Regions from separate parts of the Massilia sp. CCM 8734 genome, predicted to be linked through region 2. Evidence: predicted binding sites of a transcription regulator. Region 2 holds the regulator's gene; each other region holds the start of a gene.
The links. Region 2 encodes sigma-54, which starts transcription at its own class of promoters, with help from an activator protein. Its sites were predicted from a motif close to TGGCANGNAANCTGCTTT; they were not measured.
Positions count from the first base shown of each region.

Region 1: a site for sigma-54 is predicted at 1,650-1,667, ahead of F2P46_RS18665 (PEP-CTERM sorting domain-containing protein). Genes of this name have one in related genera too.
Region 3: a site for sigma-54 is predicted at 3,847-3,864, ahead of F2P46_RS19685 (TorF family putative porin). Genes of this name have one in related genera too.

Region 1 covers NZ_WHJI01000019.1:98,777-104,637, forward strand. The annotation lists gene F2P46_RS18660 (RecQ family ATP-dependent DNA helicase) at 1-1,527, shown strand, start outside; gene F2P46_RS18665 (PEP-CTERM sorting domain-containing protein) at 1,723-2,259, shown strand; gene F2P46_RS18670 (GntR family transcriptional regulator) at 2,511-2,909, shown strand; gene F2P46_RS37750 (ATP-binding cassette domain-containing protein) at 2,906-3,364, shown strand; gene F2P46_RS37755 (hypothetical protein) at 3,289-3,699, shown strand; gene F2P46_RS18680 (hypothetical protein) at 3,696-5,072, shown strand; gene F2P46_RS18685 (PEP-CTERM sorting domain-containing protein) at 5,158-5,688, shown strand; gene ggt (gamma-glutamyltransferase) at 5,734-5,861, opposite strand, start outside.
Region 2 covers NZ_WHJI01000012.1:8,656-14,516, forward strand. The annotation lists gene lptC (LPS export ABC transporter periplasmic protein LptC) at 1-517, shown strand, start outside; gene lptA (lipopolysaccharide transport periplasmic protein LptA) at 514-1,143, shown strand; gene lptB (LPS export ABC transporter ATP-binding protein) at 1,140-1,898, shown strand; gene F2P46_RS13075 (RNA polymerase factor sigma-54) at 1,901-3,373, shown strand; gene F2P46_RS13080 (tetratricopeptide repeat protein) at 3,399-4,721, opposite strand; gene F2P46_RS13085 (hypothetical protein) at 4,940-5,861, opposite strand, start outside.
Region 3 covers NZ_WHJI01000021.1:74,148-80,008, forward strand. The annotation lists gene gshA (glutamate--cysteine ligase) at 1-955, opposite strand, end outside; gene F2P46_RS19675 (ammonium transporter) at 1,115-2,644, opposite strand; gene F2P46_RS19680 (P-II family nitrogen regulator) at 2,661-2,999, opposite strand; gene F2P46_RS19685 (TorF family putative porin) at 3,010-3,762, opposite strand; gene F2P46_RS19690 (accessory factor UbiK family protein) at 4,030-4,284, shown strand; gene F2P46_RS19695 (TetR/AcrR family transcriptional regulator) at 4,394-4,957, opposite strand; gene F2P46_RS19700 (antibiotic biosynthesis monooxygenase) at 5,144-5,437, shown strand; gene F2P46_RS19705 (alginate lyase family protein) at 5,624-5,861, opposite strand, start outside.

The DNA of each region.
Region 1 (5,861 bases), on a different contig from region 2:
CAGGCGGTGGCCCTGTTGAACGGAACCGGCCTGGCGCCGCAGGAAGCGGACGAGCAGCGCGACCGCCTGCTCGGCGCCTTCCGTTGGATTCTGGTGGACGAATACCAGGACATCGGACCGGACCAGTACGCGCTCATCTCGGCGCTGGCGGGGCGCAACAGCGCCGACGAGGATGCGCGCCTGTCCCTGTTTGCGGTCGGCGACGACGACCAGAACATCTACGCATTCAACGGCGCCTCGGTCGACTTCATCCGCCGCTTCGAACAGGACTACAGCGCCAGGCCGGCCTACCTGACCGAGAACTACCGCTCGACGCGGCACATCATCGACGCGTCCAACCTGCTGATCGCGCCGGCTTGCGCGCGCATGAAAAACCAGAACCCGATCAGCATCGACCGCGCGCGCAGCAAGCTTGACGCGGGCGGTGCGTGGCATGCGCGCGACGCGGTCGGGCGCGGCCGGGTGCAGATCATCGACGCCGGCGTGGATAACGCCAGCCAGGCGCTGGCCATCATGGCCGAATTGCAGCGCCTGGCCGCGCTCGATCCCGGCTGGGACTGGGCCGGTGTGGCGGTCATCGCGCGCGAATGGAAAACCCTGGAACCGGTGCGCAGCTTTTGCATGATGAACGCCATTCCGGTGCAGCTGGCCAACGAAGAAGCCGCACAATTCTGGCGCCTGCGCGAAACCCAGGCGCTGGTGCGGTCGCTGCGCCAGGACGCCGCTGCGCTGGTCGACACCGCAGCCATCGAGGCTTGGCTGGACACCCAGCCGCACGGCACCTGGCTTGCCCTGTTGCGCCAGGCGGTGCAGGAATACGCGCTCGAGACGGGCGGCGCCGAACTGCCGGTGGCGCACTTCATCGAATGGCTGGCCGAATGGGGCCGCGAAGCGCGCCGGCGCCAGACCGGCTTACTGCTGCTGACGGCGCACCGCGCCAAGGGGCTCGAGTTCGAGCACGTCGCCGTGGCCGATGGCGATTGGACCGCGCTTAGTAGCAACGACGACGCCGATGCGCCGCGCCGCCTTTACTACGTGGCGATGACGCGCGCACGCCAGACGCTGACGCTGGCGCGCTTTGCGCCATCGCGCAGCCGTCCGGCCAGCCTGCTCGACGCACTGGACGACGCCCCATGCCTGCTGCGCCGCGCGCCAGTGGCGCTGGCTGCGCCGCCGGGTGCGCTGCGGCGCCGCTATCTGCAGCTAAGCTTGGAAGATGTCGACATCGGCTTCGTCGGCCGGATGGCGCCGGGCGACCCGGTCCATCGCGCCATCGGGGCGCTGCGGATCGACGATCCGCTGCTGCTACGCGAGGGCAAAGCCAAGTGGGAGCTGGTCACGCTCGACGGGGTGGTGGTGGGCCAGCTGGCCCGCTCATTCAAGCCGCCGCACAATCTGCGCTGGAGCGCGGGACGGGTCGCGGCCATCCTGGTTCGCCAGGCTGCCGACGACGACACCGATTACCGCCGTCTGGCCCGCTGCGACCAATGGGAAGTGGTGCTGCCGGAACTCGTCTTCGACATCTGAACCGGCTGACGCCAAACGCCGGTGCCAGGTCTGACAAACGGACACGGCCTCTGCAGTGAAGCCCCGGGCCCGCATCGCCACCGTCCAGGCAATGGCGAAGTGTCAATACCTGACAACAACCATGACACAAAAAATGCACTGGCTCCATAACCTCGCCTCTATAATAGATATTTTTATAACATTATAGGACTAAACATGTTTCGTTATCTCGCATGCGCAGCAACGGCCTTCCTGTTTCTTTCGCCGGCCCAGGCGGCCCTGCAATCGTATAACTGGAGTTTCACCGGCGGCTTCGCCTATCCCGACACTGGCGGCTCACTTCCCCGCGACACCACGCTCAAGGGCTGGTTCACAGTGGACGACTTGAACGCCGACGGCAAGTTCGACAAATCCGAATTGCAGTCGCTTTCCTATTTCGGCGACGAATATATGAACTGTGCCGAGTGCGCAATCAACAGCTTCTTGTGGGTACCGGGCAGTGCACCGCAGTTCGACATTTCCCGTTCAAACTATACTGGGCCGTACTATTATTCCTACTCCTTACGCACGGGGGTCAGCTTCAGGGACTTCGGAGGCGTCTATGGTCAAGGCGAGCCGTACAGTAGCGGTGGTGACTGGACCCCGAACGTCACCTGGAAAGTGAGCGCCGTGCCCGAGCCGCAAACCTGGTTGATGCTGGGCGCGGGCCTGCTGGCCATCGGTGCTGCCGCGCGCCGCCGCAAGGTTGGTTGAGCCTTCCGGGCGCACTTGAAGAAGTTGCCGGCGCAATCCGGCAACCGGGTAACGCCCCGACCGTGCGCTGCTGGCCGAAAGCGTTAGCGGTGTAGCGTCGCCCTCCCTGGTAAATCCGAACCCGCCGCCAGATCTGGCTTTCCGTGGGTTCGCCCCGTCAGGCCTGACACCAAACAAGAAGATTGCCGGAAAAACTTGACCAGGCCGTTTGCTCCGTATACTGCATTAGTTAATTAATACACTAGACTGATATGACCAGCCCTTTAGCCCATCTGTTCTCGATCGCCACCGGGTCATCCGAGCCGATCTACCGTCAACTGGTGGACCAGGCGCGGCGCCTGATCGCCGGCGGCCAGCTCGCTCCGGGCGACGCCATGCCGTCCGTGCGCGAAGTCGCGCTGGCCCTGGCCGTCAATCCCATGACGGTCTCGAAAGCCTGGGGCCTGCTCGAAACCGAAGGCGTGCTCACGCGCCGGCGCGGCCTCGGCATGACGGTGGCCGAAGCGCCGCCGTCCGGCCACAGCCTGGCGCAGCGCGCCCAGTTGCTGCGCCCGACCCTGGAACGCGCCGCGCTCGAAGCGCGCCAGCTCGAACTCGATCCCGCTACCGTCCTTGCCCTGTTCACCCAAATAATGAAAGACACCCCATGACCGCCCCCATCCTGCACGCCTCGGCGCTGAGCAAGCACTTCGGCGACCAGCCCGTCCTCAACGCGCTCGACTGGCAAGTGCGGCCGGGCCAGGTAGTCGGCCTGCTGGGCCGCAACGGCGCCGGCAAGTCGACCCTGCTCGAATGCCTGCTCGGCCTGCGCGAGAGCGATGGCGGCACCGTCACCGCCTTCGGCGAAGCGGTCGCCGACCTGTCGTCCGCCGCGCGCGCCCGCATCGGCTACGTGCCGCAGGCGAGCGACTTGTTCGAATGGATGACGGCGCGCCAGATGCTGGCGTACTTCGAAGCGCTGTACCCGCGCTGGAATGCGGCGCGCGTGACGCAGTTGCTGGCGCCCTGGCGCACGACCCGGACCTGCTGGTGCTGGACGAACCTGTGTCGGCGCTCGACCCGGTCGGCCGGCGCGACTTTTTGCGCGAGCTGGTCGACGATGTGATCGAGCGCGGCACCACGGTGGTGTTCTCGACGCACATTTTGTCGGACCTGGAACGGGTGGCGCCGGACGTGGCATTTCTCAAGGATGGCAACATCGTGCTGCAGGGCACGCTCGACGCGTTGCTGGAGAATGCGCGCCGGGTCAGCGGCCCGAGCGCACTGCTGGCGACCCTGGTGATTGACGGCGAACTGCGCCGCACCAGCACGCACGATGGCTTCACCCAAGTCATCACAAGCGCGGCCGGCGCAGGCTTGCAGGCCCGGGCCGCGCGCGAGCCGGCGCTGCGGCTGGAAGCGCTCAGCCTGGAAGACCTGTTCGTGGCGGTGACCCAATGAGCGCGTTGCGTATCGACGATGCCGGCGCCGAGTGGCGCGCCAGCGGCGCCATCGCGATGGCCGCCATCCGCGGCCGCACCAGCCTCGGCGGCAATGGGCTGAGCTGGCTGTTCCTGGCGGCGATGCTGGTGACGCCGCTCGTGGCCGGCACGCTGAGCGGACAGTGGCGGCGCTCCATCGGACTGGGCGCTGGCATTCCGCTGGCGCTCCTGTCGCTGTTGTGGTGGGGCCTGCTGTTGGCGTCGATGGTCCAGCAAAACCATGTCGCGAGCAAGCTGGTGCCTGATCTGGCGCGGCGTTCGCTGCGCCTGCTGGCGCTGGTCTATCTGTCGGTCGCCAGCGTGCTGACAGGGCTGTTTGTGCTGGCCGGCGCCCCGGTGATCCCGACCCTGGTGATCGTCTGTACGGTCATGAGCTATTTCGCGCTCATGGTGGTGTTCCCGCTGCTGGGCTACCTCGTTTGCGCCACGCTGTTCCTGCCCGGCGTGGTGTCATGGCTGGTTCCCGGCTTGCCGGAGCAGGTGTTGAGCGTGGACTTGCTGAGCGCCGTCGGGGCCCTGTTTTGTGTTGTTGTGGGGTACGCCTTGACGCGTCGCCTGTTGCGCAGCCCTTGGCCGCTGCGCGCGCCGGCGCTGGCCGGCCGCACGCCAGGCGGGCGGGCCGGGGGCGCCTATGCGCGCGCACTGCGGCGCGATTGCGCACGCGGCGCGGCTGGCCCTTTGCTGTTGCACGCGCTCGGCCCGGCGCTGCGCCTGGAGCGCGGCTGGTTGATCGGGGCCGTCTGCGTCAGCGCCATCGGCGTGGCGGCCGGGGCGCTCGGCTGGTCAAAGGGGACATCGTTCGTGCTGGCGCTGCCGGCGCTGATGGCGGCCGCACTGTTGTTGCAGGCGGCGCTGCCGCACGCCCTGGTGTGGGCGTTCCGGCGAACCCGCGCCCAACAGTCCTTGCTGCGCCTGGCGCCGCGCGCTCCCGGCGCCAGTACCATGAACGCGGTGCTGGCGCGCGCCTTGCTCGGCCGCCTGGCCGGCTGCTGGGCCATCATCAGCGTGCTCACCCTGGCATTGACGTTCGGTATCGGCGCCAGCCTGGCGGAAGTGGCGCGGCTGCTGCCGGCATGTTGCCTCGGTATTGGCGCCAGCGCGCTGGCCTTGCGTCACTACGCGGGGGGCGCCGCTGCGCGGAACGGTGTGTTGGGTGCTTGCACGCTCTGGCTGCTTCCCGCCTCGGCACTGCAATACGCCGCCCTGAGCGGTCGCTTCGACAACGCCACCTGGTGCATGATCGGGGCCGTGACGCTGCTGGCCGGCGCCGCCTGGGCGCGCCATTGCTGGCTGCGCATGGCGACGGCGCCGCCCGCCTTCCCGAGCTTTTGAACTCCTTGATATCGTATTTATGGTTGTGTGTGCAACGTAAGTTCGCTGCTACAATGTAAACTTTTACAACATCACAGGAACAAAAATGTTACGTTACATCGCATGCGCAGCAACCGCTTTCATGTTCCTTGCCCCGGCCCAGGCAGCCATCCAATCGTATGACTGGACTTTTACCGGCGGCTTCCTCGGTATCGAAAGTGGCAGTCCCTTCGACGCCACGCTCCAGGGCACTTTTACGGTGAACGACGTGAACGCCGACGGCAAGTTCGACAAATCCGAATTGCAGTCGTTTTCCTATCGCGGCTACGACTATCCGACCTGCGCCGGCTGCTCCATCTACAGTTTCTCGTGGGTGCCGGGCAGTGCTCCGGAGTTCGACATTAACCGCCGAACAGATACGGAGTGGTCTTATTCTTCGGAGTCCGTACGCACGGGGCACAGTTACGGATTCTTCTCAGGCGCATATGGCGGCGGCGAGCCGTACATTGGCGGCGGCCGCTGGACTTCGGACGTGACCTTTAAAGTGAGCGCCGTGCCCGAGCCGCAAACCTGGCTGATGCTGGGCGCGGGCCTGCTGGCCCTCGGTGCTGTCGCGCGTCGCCGCAAGTCCGTTTAAGAGCTGAGGTCGGCGGCGGCCTGTGCGGCCGGCCGCCTGCCTGCGCTAGTGCGCGCTCTTCTGCACCAGGGCGCTGCCCACGCCGTGGCGCTTGCCTTCGCTGACGGCCGTTACCGTGCCGTCGGCATGGAACACGATGGCGTTGGCCGCGCCGATTTCTTCGATCTTGGGAT
Region 2 (5,861 bases):
CGACACGGTCGATCCGAACACCTTCAAGAATGAACCCGACTACATCGTCGAACAATTCAGCTTCGTGCGCATGACGCCCGAGGGCAAGCCGCGCTACCTGGTGTCCGGCGCCAAGCTCACGCACCGCCCGATCGACGATTCCTCCGATGTCGAGCTGCCGGTGCTGCAGGGCGTCGCGCCCGGCCAGCCGCTCACCACCATCACCTCGCAGCGCGCGCGCATCCGCCACGCCCAGAACCAGGCCGACCTGATGGGCGATGTCAAGGTGGTGCGGCCCGAGTCGCCCAACAACCGCGCGATGGAACTCAAGACCGAAGCACTGACCGTCTTTACCGACGAAGACCGCATGACGTCCGACCAGCCGGTCCAGGTCACGCTGGGCAATTCCACCATCAGGGGAACCGGCATGGAAGCGAACAACGCGACGCGCGAGCTCAAGTTCGCCAGCCGCGGGCAGATCGTGTATCCACCGAAAGCGGCGCGCGCAGCGCCAACCATCACAGGTAAACCACAATGAAAAAATTCCTAGCCATCGCCCTGCTGGGCCTGGCCGCGGCCACCGCGTCCGCCGAAAAGGCCGATTCCGCCAAGCAGGCGGTGATCACTTACGATTCCCTGGAGACCAATGAAGTGACCCAGGTGACGATCCTGACCGGGAACGTGGTCGTCACCAAGGGCACGCTGATTCTCAAGTCGGACCGCGCCGTCATCAAGGAGACGCCCGAAGGCGACATGTTCGTGACCCTGACCGCCAGCGCCGGCAAGGCTGCCACCTTCCGCCAGAAGCGCGACGGCGGGCCCGACCTGTGGATCGAAGGCCAGGCCCAGCGCATCGAATACGATGAACGCAACGACATGATGAAGCTGTTCTCGAACGCCAGGATCCGCCAGCTCGAAGGGCAGAAACCGACCAACGAAATCGAAAGCGAATTCATTTCCTACGACAGCCGCAAAGAGGTGTTCGTGGCGCGTAATGACGCCAGCGGCGTCAACAAGCCGGGCCAGGGTCGCGGCACCATGATCATCGCCCCGCGCAAGCCGCGCGCCGCGCCGGCCACGCCGGCGGCCGGCGCGCCGGCGGTGACGCCCGCACCAGCGCCGGCGCCCGCGCCGACCACCACGCCAGTTGCGGGAAATCCATGATCGAACCGAAAAATTGCGGCAGCACGCTGATCGTGCGCGGCCTGCAGAAAAGCTACGGCAAGCGCCTGGTCGTGCGCGACGTCTCGTTGCAGGTCGACTGCGGCGAAGTGGTCGGCCTGCTCGGCCCGAATGGCGCCGGCAAGACTACCTCGTTCTACATGATCGTCGGCCTGGTGCCGTCGGACGCGGGCACGATCGATATCAGCGGGGTCGATATTTCGAGCCTGCCGATTCACCGGCGCGCCGCGCTCGGCCTGTCGTACCTGCCGCAGGAAGCGTCGGTGTTCCGCAAGCTGACCGTGGAAGAAAACATCCGCGCCGTGCTGGAGCTGCAAAAGGTCGATGGCAAGTCGCTCACCAAGGCGCAGATCAACGAACGGTTGGATACCCTGCTGGCCGACCTGCAGATCGAAAAACTGCGCGAAAACCAGGCCATGTCGCTCTCGGGCGGCGAGCGGCGCCGGGTCGAGATCGCGCGCGCGCTGGCGACCAACCCGCGCTTCGTGCTGCTCGACGAACCGTTCGCCGGGGTCGATCCGATCGCCGTCATCGAGATCCAGCGCATCGTGCGCTTCCTCAAGCAGCGCGGCATCGGCGTCCTGATCACCGACCACAACGTGCGCGAAACGCTGGGTATCTGCGACCGCGCCTACATCATCAACCAGGGCGCGGTGCTCGCCTCCGGTCGTCCCGACGATATCATCGCGGATGAATCCGTGCGTCGGGTCTACCTGGGCGAACACTTCCGGATGTAGGCATGAAACAGTCCCTTCAACTACGCACTTCCCAGCACCTGGCCCTCACGCCCCAGTTGCAGCAGTCGATCCGGCTGCTGCAGTTGTCGACCCTGGAACTGCACCAGGAACTGGAACAGCTGTTGACCGACAATCCGCTGCTCGAACGGCTCGACGATCCGCTCGATCATTCGGTGCGCCTGTTGGGCGATGGCGCCATCAGCAGCACCTCGACGCCGACCGAAGCGACGCCCGAGCCGGGTGCGCAGGATGCGCCGGCGCCGAGCGAAGGCGAGAATTTCGAAGGCGGCGAAGCGGACAGCCCGTCCAGCAACGACAACGATGGCGAGTGGGGCGACCTCGGTCGCGCCAAGACGCCCGACGACGAGGATTCGCGCCCGCAGCTCGAAGCATCAAGCACCACCTTGCGCGAGCACCTGATGGAGCAGATGCGCGTGACCGTGCTCGAAGCGCGCGACCGGGCGCTGGTCGAACTGATCGTCGACGCCATCGACGACAACGGCTACCTGACCGAGTCGCTCGAAGAGATCCACGAGCGCATGCCGCCCGAGCTGGAGATCGAGATCGACGAACTGCGCACCGTGCTGGCGCTGCTGCAAAGTTTCGATCCGAGCGGGGTATGCGCGCGCAATGCGTCCGAATGCCTGGCGCTGCAGATCCGGCGCATGCCCGGCGTGCCGATGGTGACGCGGCGCATGGCGCTGACCATCGTCGAAAACCACCTGACCTGGTTCGCCCAGCGCGAATTCAACAAGCTGAAAAAAGCGCTCGATTGCGACGATGAAGACTTGCGCGAGGCGCAGACCGTGATCCGCCAGTGCAATCCGCATCCGGGCGCGGAGTTCGCGTCCGACGTGTCGGACTACGTGGTGCCGGACGTGATCGTGCGCAAGGCAAAAAACGGCTGGTCGGTGATGCTCAATAACGACGTGATGCCGCGCCTGCGCGTAAACAGCATGTACGCCGCGCTGCTCAAGCAGGGCAAGGGCGAAGGGCAGATGGGCGCGCAGCTGCAGGAAGCCAAATGGCTGATCAAGAACATGCGCCAGCGCTTCGACACCATCTTGCGGGTGGCCGAAGCGATCGTCGAACGCCAGCGCAATTTCTTCTCGCACGGCGCGGTGGCGATGCGACCGCTGGTGCTGCGCGAAATCGCCGACACGCTTGGCCTGCACGAGAGCACGATCTCGCGCGTGACCACGCAAAAGTACATGATGACGCCGCACGGCATGTTCGAGCTGAAGTATTTTTTCGGCAGCCACGTGGCCACCGAAGCGGGCGGCGAAGCGTCATCGACGGCGATCCGCGCGCTGATCGTGCAGCTGACCAGCGCCGAAGATCCGAAGAGCCCTCTGTCGGACAGCAAGATCGCCGACATGCTGGGCGAGCAGGGCATGGTGATTGCGCGCCGCACGGTCGCCAAGTACCGCGAAGCGCTCAAGATTCCGCCGGTCGCCCTGCGCAAGTGCCTGTGACCGGGCGGGCAGGTTTGCGCAGCGCTTACAAGAACTGCGGGTAGTCGCGCAAGAGCGACTGTTCCAGTTGGTCGACGTTGCCGAACAGGTCGAGCTCCCCGCCGTTCGAGATGCGTCGTCCCGCATCCCAGCTACGCCAGGCGCGCACGGTGTCGTCGCTTCTGTAAAGGGACATTCCGAGGCCGGCGTAGGCCGATGCCATTGCCGGATTGGCCTGCAGCGCCTTGGCGTACAACGCAGCTGCTTCGCGGTACCTACCCAACTCTTTGAGGTTATCGGCTTCAAACAGCATCAGGACGTGTTGCTTGCGTGTAGTGTGCTTGCGCAGTTCCTGCAGCGTGGCGAGCGTCGCTTCCAGTTCCGCCTTGGTCTCTTGTTTGCGCATCACCGCCGCAAGGCTGCTCAACTGCGGGTTGGCCTGGAACAGCGCCCGCTGCGCCGGCGTCGGCATGACCGGATCGCCCCCCCCGGAGAATACCCATTCGTTCATCCCCAGCATAGCGTCCAGCACGCGATTGTCGGCGAACGCCTGCGCGGTTTCGCGCTCGAACGCCTGCCTGGCCGCCGCTGTCGGCGGTGCTGCGCTGATGGCTCCCTTGTCGAGCACCTGGTCGATCTCGTCACCTTGCGGCGCGCGCAGCTTGTACGCGGCCAGACTGTAGCTGGCCGGTGCGCCTTGCTTGACGGCGCTGATCGTATAGGTACGCGTTTCGCTGTAGCCTTCGATCTGCTTGTGGTAGGTGACCAGGCTGGCCGGCAGGCGTGGTTGGGCGGAGAGGCGCGTCAGCACGCGCGGATGGGTACCGAAAGTGCGCAGGATGCGTGCGAACATGGCCGCGTCGCCGGCGCTGACGCTGGTTCCGCCGGCGCCGATACTGGCCAGGCGAAAGCCGTCGACAGCCAGCACCGTGGCGCCGCCTTCGGTCGATTCGGTCAGCGTGCGCGCCGCCACCTCGACCGACAGATTGTTTTCCAGCTCGATCAGGCCGTAGGTCGGCGTGAAGCTGCCTTTCTTTTTGACTGCGAGCAGGCGATAGGCGATGGTGTCGAACATCGAATAGGCCACGTAGCTGCGGCTTGGCTCGTCGATTTGATAGCGGCGCCGCGTGACCAGGTCGACAATCGTCGTTTCCTTCGCGTCTTGCACGGTCAGATAGCGTTCGCCCTGCGTGACCTTGAATTTATGCGTCTCGTTCGGTATGGGGACGCCGCCGCGCGTGGCGCCCGTGTAGTTGACGGCGACATGCAAGTCGAAGGTGATGGCGGCGCACGCCGGCGCGCCAGCGGCGCCCAGGGTGCCCAGCATCGCCAGGCGCAGCAGGGAAGTGGAGGTGTATCGCGTGAACATGGTTGGCCCGCTATGGTGGTGATAGACGGACCATTATAAGAGGAAGAGATTGTCGTAACGCTATCTTTTGGCGGTCAGCCGGCGGCTGCGCGCAGGGTAGCGCAGCTCTGTACCGCCGGTATCGGAGCGTCATTCTTCTTGCGTGCGGGCCGTCCGACGCCCTGCGTCGGTCGCCCTGCGCAAGTGCCTGTGACCGGGAGAGCAGGTTTGCGCTGCGCCTACACGAACTCCGGGTAGTTGCGCAAGAGCGTTTGCTCCAGTTGATCGACGTTGCCGAACAGGTCGAGCTCCCCACCGCTCGAGATGCGTCGTCCCGCATCCCAACTGCGCCAGGCGCGCATGGTATCCTCGTTTCTGTAAAGTGCCATTCCCAGGCTGGCGTAGGCCGACGCCATCGCCGGATTGGCCTGTAGCGCGCTGGCGTAGAGCGCAGCAGCTTCGCGATATTGGCCCAGCTCTTTGAGGTTGTCGGCTTCAAACAGCATCAGGACGTGTTGCTTGCGCGTGGTGTGCTTGCGCAGGTCCTGCAGCGTGGCGATGGCCGCTTCCAGTTCCGCCTTGGTATTTTTTTCGCCCATTGTCGCGCCCAGCCTGATCAACTCCGGGTCGGCCTCCACCAGCGCATGTTGCGCCGCCGTACGCGTTATCACATCGCCCCCCGAACATACCCATTCGTTCATCCCCAGCACGGCGTCCAGCAAGCGATTGTCTGCGAATGCCTGCTCAGTTTCGCGTTCGACGGCTTGTCTGGCCGCCGCCGTCGGCGGGGCTGCGTTGACTGCTGCCTTGTCGAGCACCTGGTCGATGTCGTCACCCTGCGGCGCGCGCGGTCTGTATGCGGCGAGGCTGTAGCCGGCCGGTGCGCTTTGCTTGACGGCGCTGATCGTATAGGTACGCGTTTCGCTATAGCCTTCGATCTGTTTGTGGTACGTGACCAGGCTGGACGGCAGGCGTTGTTGGGCGGAGAGCCACGCCAGCACGCGCGGATGGGTGCCGAAAGTGCGCAGGACGCGTGCGAACATGGCCGCGTCGGGGGCGCTCACGCTGGTACCGCCGGCGCCGATACTGGCCAGGCGAACGCCGTCGACGGCCAGCACCGTGGCGCCGCCTTCGGTCGACTCGGTCAGCGTGCGCGCCGCC
Region 3 (5,861 bases), on a different contig from region 2:
TGATGACCGACATCTTCTGGCGCTGCGCGCGCGTCAGTTCGCGCACCTCGCTGGCATCCTTGATCGTCAAAATACCCATGCCGTAGGTGCCGGCGTCGGGTTTCAGGATCACGAACGGCTTTTGCTCCTTGATCCCGTATTCCTTGTACTTCTTGCGGATCTTGGCCAGCAGCATGGTCACATTGTCGGCCAGGCATTCCAGGCCCTGGTCTTCGTCGAAATTGATCGCGCCGCATTTGCTGTGGAAAGGGTTGACCATCCACGGATCGACATCGATCAGCTTGCCGAACTTCTTGGCCACTTCGTCGTAGGCGGCCAGGTGGTTGCTCTTCCTCCGCAGCGCCCAGCCCGCGTGCAGCGGCGGCAGCAGCGATTGCTCGTGGATATTTTCCAGGATCGACGGAATGCCCGCCGACAGGTCGTTATTGAGCAAAATGGTGCACGGATCGAAATCCTTCAGACCCACGCGGCGCCCGTTGGCGGACCTCACCAGCGGCTCGACCACCAGCATGTTCCCGTCCGGCAGCGCCAGCGGGGTCGGCTGGGTGATCTCGGGCGACAAGGAACCCAGCCGCACATGCAGGCCGGTCTGGCGGAAAATCTGCATCAGGCGCGCCACGTTCTGCAGGTAATGCGGATTGCGCGTGTGCCCTTCCGGCACCAGCAACAGGTTGCGGGCGTCTGGGCAATATTTGTCGATCGCGGCCATGGCGGCCTGCACCGCCAGCGGAAGCATCTCGGTGGCAAGATTGTTGAAACCGCCAGGGAACAGGTTGGTATCGACTGGGGCCAGCTTGTAGCCGGCGTTGCGCAGGTCGACCGAGCAATAGAACGGCGGCGTGTGCTCCTGCCACTCCATGCGGAACCAGCGCTCAATGGCGGGCGTGGCCGCCAGAATTTTCTTTTCGAGGTCGAGCAGCGGGCCAGTCAGGGCCGTGACGAGGTGGGGAACCATGAATGAGACGTCCTTAAAGGCTGCTTGCTGAAAATGTTGAACTGCTCAAATCGGGGCGGAACCGGCTTTTTAAAGTCCCGGCAGAGCCCATGAAGCAAAAAGGCGCCCCGCAGGGCGCCTGGATCGACCCGCTTGCGCGGGCCGGGGCAACAAAATGAATCAGGAATGGTAGGCCGATTCGCCATGGCTCGTGATGTCGAGCCCTTCCCGTTCTTCTTCTTCCGGTACGCGCAGACCGATCACCAGGTCCACCAGTTTGTAGGCAATGAAGGACACCACCGTCGACCACAGGATCGTGGTGCCGACCGCGGTCAGCTGCGTGATCACCTGGCCGCCGATCGAGTAATCCGCCGATGCCTTGTTGGCAACGTAGTCGAAGATGCCCTGTCCGCCCAGCGATGGCGCCGCGAACACGCCGGTCAGCAGCGCACCGAGGATACCGCCCACGCCGTGCACGCCGAACACGTCGAGCGAGTCGTCGGCGCCGATCAGGCGCTTGAGGCCGTTCACTCCCCACAGGCAGATAATACCAGCCAGCAAACCAATGACCAAGCCGCCCATCGGACCGACGAAGCCGGCCGCCGGGGTGATCGCCACCAGGCCGGCGACCGCGCCGGAGGCGGCGCCCAGCATCGATGGCTTGCCCTTGGTGATCCACTCGCCGAACACCCACGACAGGGTGGCGCAGGCGGTGGCCAGCAGGGTGTTGATGAAGGCCAGCGCGGCGATGTCGCCCGCTTCCAGCGCCGAGCCGGCGTTAAAGCCGAACCAGCCCACCCACAACAGCGAGGCGCCGATCATGGTCATGGTCAGCGAATGCGGGGCCATGGCTTCGCGGCCGTAGCCGACGCGCTTGCCGATCAGGATGGCGCCCATCAGGCCGGCCACTGCCGCGTTGATGTGCACCACGGTGCCGCCGGCGAAATCGAGCGCACCTTTTTGGAACAGCCAGCCGGCTTTGGCGGTTTCGGTGGCCAGGGTGGCGGCGTCGGTGATGGCGTCCGGGCCGGTCCAGAACCAGACCATGTGGGCGACCGGCAGGTAGCCGAAGGTGAACCACAGCACCATGAAGGCGAGCAAGGCGGCAAACTTGATGCGTTCGGCAAAGGCGCCCACGATCAGGCAGCAGGTAATCGCGGCGAACGTGCCCTGGAAAGCGACATAGATGAACTCGGGAATGACCACGCCCTTGCTGAAGGTGGCGGCGTAGGCAAAGGCGCCCTTGGCCGGGTCCCAGATGCCGTTCAGCAAAGCCCGGTCGAAGCCGCCGATGACGGCGTTGCCCGGCGTGAAGGCGACCGAATAGCCGTAGATGCACCACAGCACGATGATCAGGGCAAACACCACGAACACCTGCATCAGCACCGACAGCATGTTCTTGGTGCGCACCAGGCCGCCGTAAAACAGGGCCAGCCCGGGAATCGTCATCAGGATCACCAGCACGGTGGCGATGAACATCCAGGTGGTGTCGCCTTTGTGCGGCACCGGGGCTGGCGCGGCGGCGGGGGCGGCGACGCTGGCGCTGACGGCGGCCGGCGTGACAATGGCGGTGGCCGGCGCTTCGACCGGCGTGACCACGGCCGCCGTGGTGTCAGGCTTGGGCGCATCCTGGGCCGAGGCCGGCAATACGCCGCCGATGGCGCACAGCACGGCCAGTCCGGCCAGCCATGTTGTTATCGTTTTATTCATCAGTATTCCCCTAAGCTTAAAGTGCTTCGTTGCCGGTTTCGCCGGTCCGGATACGCACGACCTGTTCCAGGTTATAGACAAAAATCTTGCCGTCGCCAATCTTACCCGTGCGCGCGGCGCGTTCGATGGCTTCGATGGCTTGTTCGACGATGGCGTCGTCAACGGCCGCCTCGATCTTGGTCTTGGGCAGGAAGTCGACCACGTACTCGGCGCCCCGATACAGCTCGGTGTGGCCTTTCTGGCGCCCGAAGCCCTTGACCTCGGTAACGGTAATCCCTTGCACATTGATGGCCGAGAGCGCTTCGCGCACTTCGTCCAGCTTGAAGGGTTTGATAATGGCGGTGATCATTTTCATGGCTGGCCTCTTAGAAAGTTTTGGACACGGTCAGCACGGCGCGCGAACGGCCCAGGTCCTTGCCGTTGACCGGGCTGACATACAGGTCGGTGTTGGCGCTGATGACGGCCAGCGCGACCGATGCGAATCCGAAGTCCTTGGTCAGGCCGATCTTGGCGTCGTTGTAGCTCAGGGCATCGTTGTGGGCCACGCGCTGGCGGCCGAGGTGCAGGTTGAGTACCAGGCCGGTGGCCAGCTCGAGGTTGGCGCCCAGGTCCAGGTAGCCGCTGCCCTTGCTGTCGGTGGTGCCGAACAGGTTGGTCGTCGCGTGCGAGTATTTGATGTAGGCCGGCCCCATCCCGACCTGGCCGTACAGCTCGAAGGTATTGGCGTTCGGATGCAGTCCATTGGAAGGGAAGCCGTAGTACAGGCCGCCCACGTCGTAGCTGATGCCCTTGGCGATCTCGCCTTTCTTGCCGCCGTACAGGTCGATTTCGACATCGCCGTCGCCGCCCAGGTCGCTGGTCCACTTGATGGTCGAGGCCCACACGCCGGCATACGCGCCGCTCGGGTTGTGGGTGTAGTCGGCGCCGCCCTGCACCGCCGGCTTCATGCGGCTTTGCGACAGGCCGCGATAGCGGTAATCGCTGGTCACGGCGGCGTTGAAGCTCACTACATTGTCGGGCACGGGCTCGTCGGCAGCCTGGGCCAGCGGGGCTCCCAGGGTTGCCAGCGCCAGGGTCAGCGCGGCGGCGAGAGACAACGGAGTACACAGCTTGTTCATGGCGGTTCCCTTATGGTTTTTTAACAGAGACGGCGGTTGGGGTTTAAAATGAAGCCTGGAGCATGCACACTGCTTATCTACCCATTAGCAGAACTCGTGCCAGCTCCGCTGACGCCCGGACGCGACTTGTATTTGCGCCTGGCGTCCCCAACTTGCTGTTAATAAACAGTAAAATTTCCGCGATTCCGGTCGCGGCCGGCATACATGCACCAAACTGGCCCACCCGCCGCACCGCTGCGGTGCGCTACCGATTTCACGAGGATTGCGATGGATATGAACAGTTTTTTCAACGACTTGCAGGGCAAGATCAACCAGGCCATCGAAAGTTCGCCTGCCAAGGATATCGAGAAGAACGTCAAGAGCATGATGACCCAGGGCTTTTCCAAGCTCGACCTGGTCACGCGCGAGGAATTCGATATCCAGGCGCAAGTGCTGGCCAAGACGCGCGCCAAGCTCGAAGCACTGGAACAGCGCGTGGCCGCGCTCGAAGAACAGCTGACCCCGGCCAAGCCGCAGGTCTAAGCGCGGGCGGGCTGAGCGCCCGCATGCGTATTATCAAATCGGCCAGCCAACGGCCGAGGTGTCGCTTTGCCGCGCCGCCGGGCGGGGCAAGGCGCGGCGCACATGCGCGTTAGCGCTGCATCAGCAGGCGTTCGACGGCATCGATCTGGGCGGCGGAAAAGGCGTTCCGGCCCGCTTCGCGCGTCAGCAATTCGCCCATCGCCCAGGCGTAGATCAGCTGCGCCCGCGTGCCTGCCTCGGGCGCCTCAAAACCGGCTTCCACCAGCAAACTCGCCACGAAGGCGACGCGCCGTTCGTGCACCCGGCGCAACACCTGGGCCGCGCCCGGGTCTTGCGCGCCGAGCGTGTTGATGGCGTCATACAGGCCCACATCGAGCTGCCCCACGTTGGCCAGCAACAGGCGCAAGCGCGCCGGCGCATCCGTCGCGGCCAGTCCGATGCTGTCGATGATCTGGTCGGTGGCGATCGATTCCCAGCGTTCCAGGACCGCCAGCGCAAAGCTGGCGGCGCTGTCGAAATGCCAATAAAAGCTGCCCCGGCTCACGCCCATCCGCTTGCACAGCGGATCGGCCTTCAAGGCCTGCGGCCCGTCCTCGCGCAAGACGGCCAGGCCGAAGTCGAGCCAGGTCTCGCGCGATAAACGTGGCTGTCCGGGCGAACGGGGCGACGACATAGAAAACTCCCAAAAATACGATGGCGGCGTCCGGACGGGCGCGCGGCATGCGGTCTCATGCGCCGGCATCATAACTTACCGTCGGCAAACCCAACAGACCATACATCGTGTATAGTCAGACAATACACTATGTATGGTTGGCCGCAACCGTGGCCAGCCGGCAGTTGTCATCCCAGGGAGCACACCATGTTTGCAAGAGTCGCCCATGTTCAAGCCAAGCCAGAAAAAATCGGCGAGGTCGTTGCGCTGTACACCAGTTCGGTAATGCCGGTTCTTCAACAGCTGCATGGATTCAAGGGGACGTATCTGTTGACCGATCCGGATACCGGCAAAGGCATGTCGATCACCTTGTGGGAGACCGAGGCCGACCGCCTTGCCAGCGACAGCGAGGCAGCCTTGCACGGACCGATCGTCCAGGTCATGCCGCTGCTGGCCGCGCCGCCCGTCGTGCTGGGGTTCGACGCCATCGAGGTGGTGTAAACGGCGGGCGCGGCAACTGACGGCGCTGTATTTCGCTGTGCGTCATGCTGCCGTCATCTGGGAGGATTATTCTGACGCTGTTGGTGACGTGCTCCAGCATGTCCCACAGGTTAGTCCGGTGACCTCGAACACCGGCACCAGACACATGCAGCCGGATGCCCTCCGGCTGCTTTTTTTTGCCTGCAATCAGCGCGCTGGCACGCTCGCCACCGCCGATGGTCCGCTCAGGCCGCTGTAAGTCGATGCCTTGACCATATAAAAATAGGCCTCCTTGCCGGTCGCGCCGGTGTCGGCGAAACTGGTGCCGGTCAGCTCGGTGCCGACCCGCTCGAACGGCCCTGCCACCGTAGCCGAGCGCAATACGTCGTAGCTGCGCGCCATCGGGCTGGCCGCCCACTGCACGGCCACCCCGCCCTTGCTTGCG